2 regions of the Labrys sp. (in: a-proteobacteria) genome follow, and region 2 is predicted to be linked to the other one. Evidence: predicted binding sites of a transcription regulator. Region 2 holds the regulator's gene; the other holds the start of a gene.
The links. Region 2 encodes HrcA, which represses chaperone genes, less so after heat shock. Its sites were predicted from a motif close to GTTAGCACTCNCNNNNNGNGAGTGCTAAC; they were not measured.

Region 1 (3,414 bases), on a different contig from region 2:
CTCGAGATGATCGAGATCGTTGTGGCGGAAGATCACCTTCTCGCGGCCCGATTGCCGCACGCCCTCGATCATCGAATTGTGGTTGAGCTGGTCGGACAGGATCAGGCCGTCGGGCAGCAGCTTGCCGATGGTGGAGATGCCGGTCTGGTTGGACACATAGCCGGAGGTGAAGACGAGGGCCGCCAGCTTGCCGTGGAGATCGGCAAGCTCCTGCTCCAACATCACCACCTGATGGCTGTTGCCCGAGATGTTGCGCGTGCCGCCGGCACCGACGCCGAGTTGCTGGGCCGCCTCGACCATCGCCGCGATCGAGGCCGGATGCTGGCCCATGCCGAGATAGTCGTTGGAGCACCACACCACGATCTCGCGCGGACCATCGGGCGCATGCCAGAGGGCATGGGGAAAGCGCCCCGCGATCCGTTCGATGTCGGCGAAGACACGATAGCGCTTCTCGCGCCGGAGAGCGTCGACAGCCGTTTCGAAAATCGCAGTATAGTTCATCATTTCAACCCAAACTCGCCTTCGGCCGGCCCTGGCCGGCGATGGTCAATATCCGGCGACACCGGCCCCGAGAGATCGTTGCTCGCTTCGAATTCTTCCAATCTGGATCAGTCATAACCCGGATTTCGGGCCGATGCACCATGATGGACAGTAAAGACGGCGATTGGTCGCGGGTCCCTGCGCTTTCGCACGCAACGCAACCTCACGACGCAAAACTAAGGCAAAGGTGCCCGGCCGTCTTCCTCCGATTGCTGGAAAGTGCTTCCGGCAGGAGTGCGAACGGGTCGAGGACAAAGAAATATTTTCGACGCCCGATGGACGATTCACCCCCATCCTTATTAATGAAAGGAAACAAGATTTCCTGATGCACAGCGGCTACCCCGTGTTCCTCCCCGATATCGAGACCCGTGAAGCCCGCGAGAGGGATGGCGCCGCCGGGCCCCGCGCCCCGGCAAAACTCCGAGGGCCGGTGCGGCCATGAGGAACGAGGCTTCGCTGCGTCCTATCCTGATGTCGGGACTGGGGGTGACCTTCCTGGCCTTTCTCGACACCGGCATGAAAGTGATCTCGACCACCTATCCCCTCATGCAGGCCATCACCATGCGCTATGGCGCCGGGGCCGTGATCGCCTTGGCGATCTATCTCCTCTTCGCCAAGGGCTGGCCGAGTCCGGCCGCCTTCAGGCGCAACGGCCTGCGCGCCGTGGTGGTGCTGGCGACGGCGGCCTGCTTCTTCACGGCAATTTCGCGGCTGCCGCTGGTCGAGGCGATCACCCTCACCTTCCTCGCCCCGTTGCTGATGGCACTGCTGGGGCGCATCATCCTGAAGGAGCCGATCGCCGTGCGGGCGCTGGTCGCCATCCTGGTCGGCTTTGCCGGCGTGCTGGTGATCGCCCGTGGCCAGGAGGCCAGCCAGGCCCATGCCTTCGACGTGATCGGCCTGTTGGCCGCGCTCGGCTGCGCCTTCTTCTATGCCCTGTCGATGGTGCTGATGCGCCAGCAGTCGAGCCAGGATTCGACCCTGACCATCGTGATGCTCTCCAATTGTTTCGCCTTCCTGTTCGTATTGCCGGCCGGGCTGTGGCAATGGCAACCGGTCACGCTCGAGCATTGGGCGATCACGGCCACGGTGGGCCTGTTCGGCACATTCGGGCATCTGTGCCTCGCCTGGGCCTATGCGCGTGGCCATGCCGCGCGGCTCGGCATCATGGAATATACCGCCTTCGTCTGGGCGATGATCTTCGGCTACTACCTCTTCGCCGAAGTGCCGACGAACTGGACGCTCGCGGGCGCTACGCTGATCATGGCAGCCTGTCTCTTCGCCACCTTCAGCGCTCCGCGGGCCCGCCCGGCCTGAGGCCCGGCCGGGATTCGTCCCCCGTCCCATTCACCAAATTCACTTTGGTCGAAATTGTTTGCAGGGGCGCTCCTTGACAGTCCGCAGGGGGCTGACTAAATCCCGGTCAGTCGTTAGCACTCACCATTGCTGAGTGCTAACGGTCTATCATAAAATCCCTTCGATGTGGACCAAGGGGCCCCGCCCCTCGCACAAGAGGAAGACAACCATGAAGTTCCGTCCGCTCCACGACCGCGTGGTCGTCCAGCGCGTCGATGCCGAAGAAAAGACCAAGGGCGGCATCATCATCCCCGACACTGCCAAGGAAAAGCCCCAGGAGGGCAAGGTCATCGCCGTCGGCCCGGGTGGCCGCGACGAAGCCGGCAAGCTCACCCCCCTCGATGTCAAGGCTGGTGATCGCGTCCTGTTCGGCAAGTGGTCCGGCACCGAGATCAAGCTCGATGGTGAGGATTACCTCATCATGAAGGAATCCGACATCATGGGTATCGTTGCCTAATCGGCAGCTACCATTCTCCCCATTCATTCTGAGGACACCCACATGGCTGCCAAGGAAGTCAAATTCTCTACCGACGCGCGCGACAAGATGCTGCGCGGCGTCGACATTCTCGCCAATGCCGTCAAGGTCACGCTGGGCCCGAAGGGCCGCAATGTCGTGATCGAGAAGTCGTTCGGCGCGCCCCGCATCACCAAGGACGGCGTCACCGTCGCCAAGGAGATCGAGCTCGAGGACAAGTTCGAGAACATGGGCGCCCAGATGGTGCGCGAAGTGGCCTCGAAGTCCAACGACCCCGCCGGCGACGGCACCACCACCGCCACCGTGCTCGCCCAGGCCATCGTCCGCGAGGGCGCCAAGGCCGTGGCCGCCGGCATGAACCCGATGGACCTGAAGCGCGGCATCGACAAGGCTGTCGGCGTCGTCGTCGAGCAGATCAAGGCGTCCTCCAAGAAGGTCACCACCAACGGCGAAATCGCCCAGGTCGGCACCATCTCGGCCAACGGCGACCTCGAAGTCGGCGAAATGATCGCCAAGGCGATGGAAAAGGTCGGCAATGAAGGCGTCATCACGGTTGAAGAAGCCAAGACCGCCGAAACTGAACTCGACGTCGTCGAAGGCATGCAGTTCGACCGCGGCTACCTGTCGCCCTACTTCATCACCAACGCCGAGAAGATGATCGCGGACCTCGAGGATCCCTACATCCTCATCCACGAGAAGAAGCTCTCGGGCCTCCAGGCCATGCTGCCGGTGCTCGAAGCCGTCGTGCAGACCGGCAAGCCCCTGCTCATCGTCGCTGAAGACGTCGAAGGCGAAGCTCTCGCCACCCTCGTCGTCAACAAGCTGCGTGGCGGCCTGAAGATCGCTGCCGTCAAGGCTCCGGGCTTCGGCGATCGCCGCAAGGCCATGCTGGAAGACATCGCCATCCTCACGGGCGGCCAGGTGATCTCCGACGACCTCGGCATCAAGCTCGAGACCGTGACCCTCCAGATGCTCGGCCGCGCCAAGAAGGTGTCGATCGAGAAGGAGAAGACCACGATCGTCGACGGCGCCGGCAAGAAGAA
Region 2 (3,414 bases):
ACTGATGCGCCAGGAAAGCCTGAAATATGTGCCGACCGCCATCCTGTCGCGCCAGACGGCGGGCATTCGCGGCCGGAGCCTGATCGTCAACCTGCCGGGCAAGCCGGCCTCGATCGAGCAATGCCTGATGGCGGTCTTCCCCGCCATCCCCTATTGCATCGACCTGATCGAAGGTCCGCGGCTGGAGACGGATCCGGCTCTCTGCAAGGCGTTCAGGCCCGGTGGCTGATCGGCAGGCCGGACCCAGCAAGGAGCAAGGCCATGTTCAGCCATGTCACGGTCGGCGTCGGCGACCTCAAGCGCGCTGCTCGCTTCTACGATGCCCTGCTGGCACCGCTCGGGCTAAGTCAGCGCCCGGTCACGCCGGATGACGGCCCGGACGCCCGCTGCTGGGTCGACCCCACCAGGCCGTTACCGCGCTTTTATGCCTACAATCCCTTCAACCGGCATCCCGCCACGGTCGGCAATGGCAGCATGGTCGCCTTCCAGGCCGCTTCGCCCGAGGCGGTCGACGCCGCCTATGCCGGTGGCATGGCGGCCGGTGGCGCCGACGAGGGGCAGCCAGGCGAAAGGCCGCATTACGGCAAGGGCTATTACGGTGCCTATCTGCGCGATCCCGATGGCAACAAGATCCATATTGTCTATCGTGGCGACTTGATTGCGCCATAGAGAAAATTGCGATTCGAAGAGATCGAGATTTTCTCTAATCCTTTGTTTTGACGCATTTTCTTAATCGAAAAGTCGATCGACTTTTCTCGAAAATGCTTTGACCGCCCGGAGCCAATAGTCGTGTTCAAGCCGCATGCGGGGCCGGGGCCTATCCGGATCGATTTCCTGCTGGTGCCGCAATTCTCGATGATGGCGTTCTCGGCTGCCGTCGAGCCTTTGCGCGTCGCCAACCGCATGGCCAGGCGGCAGGTCTTCGACTGGCGGGCCTGGTCGATGGACGGCGAGCCGGTCAAGGCTTCCAATGGCTGGCCGATCCCAGTGGGAGGCGCTCTGCCCTCCAGCGGCGACATTCCTACTTTGATCGTCTGCTCCAGCTTCGAGCCGGAGCACTATGCCAGCAAGGCGATGCTGGCGCGCCTGCGCCATCTCGCGCGCCGCGGTACCGAGATCGGTGCACTCGATACCGGGGCTTGGATCCTCGCTGCAGCCGGTCTGCTCAGCGGCGGCAAGGTCACCATGCATTGGGAGGCGGCGCCCGGCTTCGCCGAAGCCTTTCCGGACATCGAGATCAGCGAGGCCCTGTTCGAGGTGTCGGCCAAGCATTTCACCTGTGCCGGCGGCACGGCGGCGCTCGACCTGATGCTCGACATGATCGCCCGCCAATATGGGCAGGCCCTGGCGGTGGCCGTGTCCGAGCAGTTCATCCACGACAGGCTGCGCCCGCGCCACGACCGCCAGCGCATGAGCCTGCCCAAGCGGCTGGGGATCGCCAATGGCAAGCTGATCCGCGTGGTGGCGGCGATGGAGGCCAATCTGGAGACGCCGCTCGACGCCAAGGCCCTTGCGGCCCTGTCCGGTGTCTCCGCCCGGCAGCTCGAACGCCTGTTCCGGGCCGAGCTCAAGGATTCACCGGCCAATTACTATCTGCAGCTCAGGCTGCAGCGCGCCCGCCTGCTTTTGCGCCAGACCGACATGAGCGTGATGGAGATCGCCATGGCCTGCGGCTATTCCTCCGCATCATGTCTTTCGCGATCCTATCGCGCGCATTTTGCGATAACGCCGCGCGAAGATCGGCGGGAAGGCGAAAATCCCGGCGTTCAAAAGCGCTGACCATGCCGGGACGGGCATGTTGCCGGCCGCCCCCTGGTCTGCCGAGTCAGGGCTTGAGCAGCTTCCCGATGACCTTGGCGGTATAGTCGACCATCGGCACCACGCGGGCATAGTTCAGCCGAGTCGGCCCGATCACGCCGAGCACGCCCACGATCTTCTGGTTGGCATCCCGGAAGGGCGCGGCGATCATCGAGGAGCCCGAGAGCGAGAACAGCTTGTTCTCCGAGCCGATGAAGATGCGCACGCCGTCGCCGCCCTCGGCACGGCCGAGCAGGTCGATCAGGTCCTTCTTGGCCTCGATGTCGGCAAAGAGCAGGCGGATGCGCTCCAGGTCTTCGCCGGCATGCAGGTCTTCCAGGAGATTGGCCTGGCCGCGCACGATGAGCTGCTGCGGCATGTCGGAAGGGCCGCCACTCCAGCTTGCCAAGCCGGTATTGATCAGCTTGGTGGTGAGATCGTCGAGTTCCGCGCGCCCGGCGTCGAGGGCGCTGCTCATCTCGCGCTTGAGGTCCTCGATCGTCTTGCCGCGAGCGCGGGCGTTGAGATAGTTGGAGGCCTCCACCAGCGCCGATGTCGGCAGCCCGACCGGCACGGTGATGACCCGGTTTTCCACCGCGCCTTCCTCGGAGACCAGGATGACCAGGGCCTGGGTGGGTTCGAGGCGCACGAATTCGATATGCTTCAGCCGCTGGTCGCGCTTGCCGGTGACGACCACGCCGGCACCGCGCGACAGGCCGGACAGGGTGGCCGAGGCCTCGATCAGCACGTCCTCGAGGGAGCGCGAGGATGTCCTTGCCCGGATCTGCGCGTCGATCTGGGCGCGGTCCTGCGCGGCGAGGTCGCCGAATTCCAGCATGGCGTCGACGAAGAAGCGCAAGCCGAGTTCGGTCGGCAGCCGCCCGGCGCTGGTATGCGGCGCCTGGATCAGTCCGAGCACCTCCAGGTCCTGCATGACGTTGCGCACCGACGCGGGCGACAGCGAGGTGGGCAGCAGGCGCGAAATGTTGCGGGAGCCGACGGGCTCCCCGGTCGCAAGATAGGAATCGACGATCTGACGGAATATCTCGCGCGAGCGTTCGTTCAGCTGGGCAAGTTCACTCGAAGGAATGGTCGGCGTCACAGCGGACAAGGTCTGTCTCCTCGACGCTAATGTGACGAGCATTCGGCGATTGTTCAATGGTGGAATTGTAGTTTCCGCAGCGCTATGCAGATTCCTCCCTCGTTCAAGTTTCGCCTCTAGTCTCGTCAGCGCAAGGAGAACATGGTCATGGTCGATTCGGTTCCACCTTCCGCGAGCGCCGTCGTCGATTTCTGGGTCGCGGCGGGTCCCGAACGCTGGTTCGAGAAGGATGAAGGGTTCGATCGCGATTTTCGCACGCGCTTCCTCACCCTGCATCAGGCTGCCATGCGTGGCGAACTCGCGGACTGGGAGGCGAGGGCGCCCGGTGCGCTCGCGCTGGTGCTGCTGCTCGACCAGTTTCCGCGCAATGCCTTTCGCGATACGCCGGCGATGTATGCCGGCGATCCCCAGGCACGACAGGTTGCAGCCGCGGCTCTGGCTCATGGTCATGACCGCCGCATCGCGCCGGAGCTGCGTATCTTCTTCTATCTGCCCTTCATGCATTCGGAGGAGCT

Region 1: the regulator HrcA is predicted to act here: its motif matches at 1,970-1,998, upstream of groES (co-chaperone GroES).

What each region holds. Positions count from the first base shown of each region.
Region 1 covers NZ_JASGFM010000001.1:247,278-250,691, reverse strand. Annotated here, with positions in the region: gene hemA (5-aminolevulinate synthase) at 1-501, opposite strand, end outside; gene QM672_RS01200 (DMT family transporter) at 979-1,857, shown strand; gene groES (co-chaperone GroES) at 2,066-2,353, shown strand; gene groL (chaperonin GroEL) at 2,396-3,414, shown strand, end outside.
Region 2 covers NZ_JASGFM010000013.1:102,695-106,108, forward strand. Annotated here, with positions in the region: gene mog (molybdopterin adenylyltransferase) at 1-229, shown strand, start outside; gene QM672_RS14075 (VOC family protein) at 262-669, shown strand; gene QM672_RS14080 (GlxA family transcriptional regulator) at 790-1,779, shown strand; gene hrcA (heat-inducible transcriptional repressor HrcA) at 1,826-2,899, opposite strand; gene QM672_RS14090 (DUF924 family protein) at 3,041-3,414, shown strand, end outside.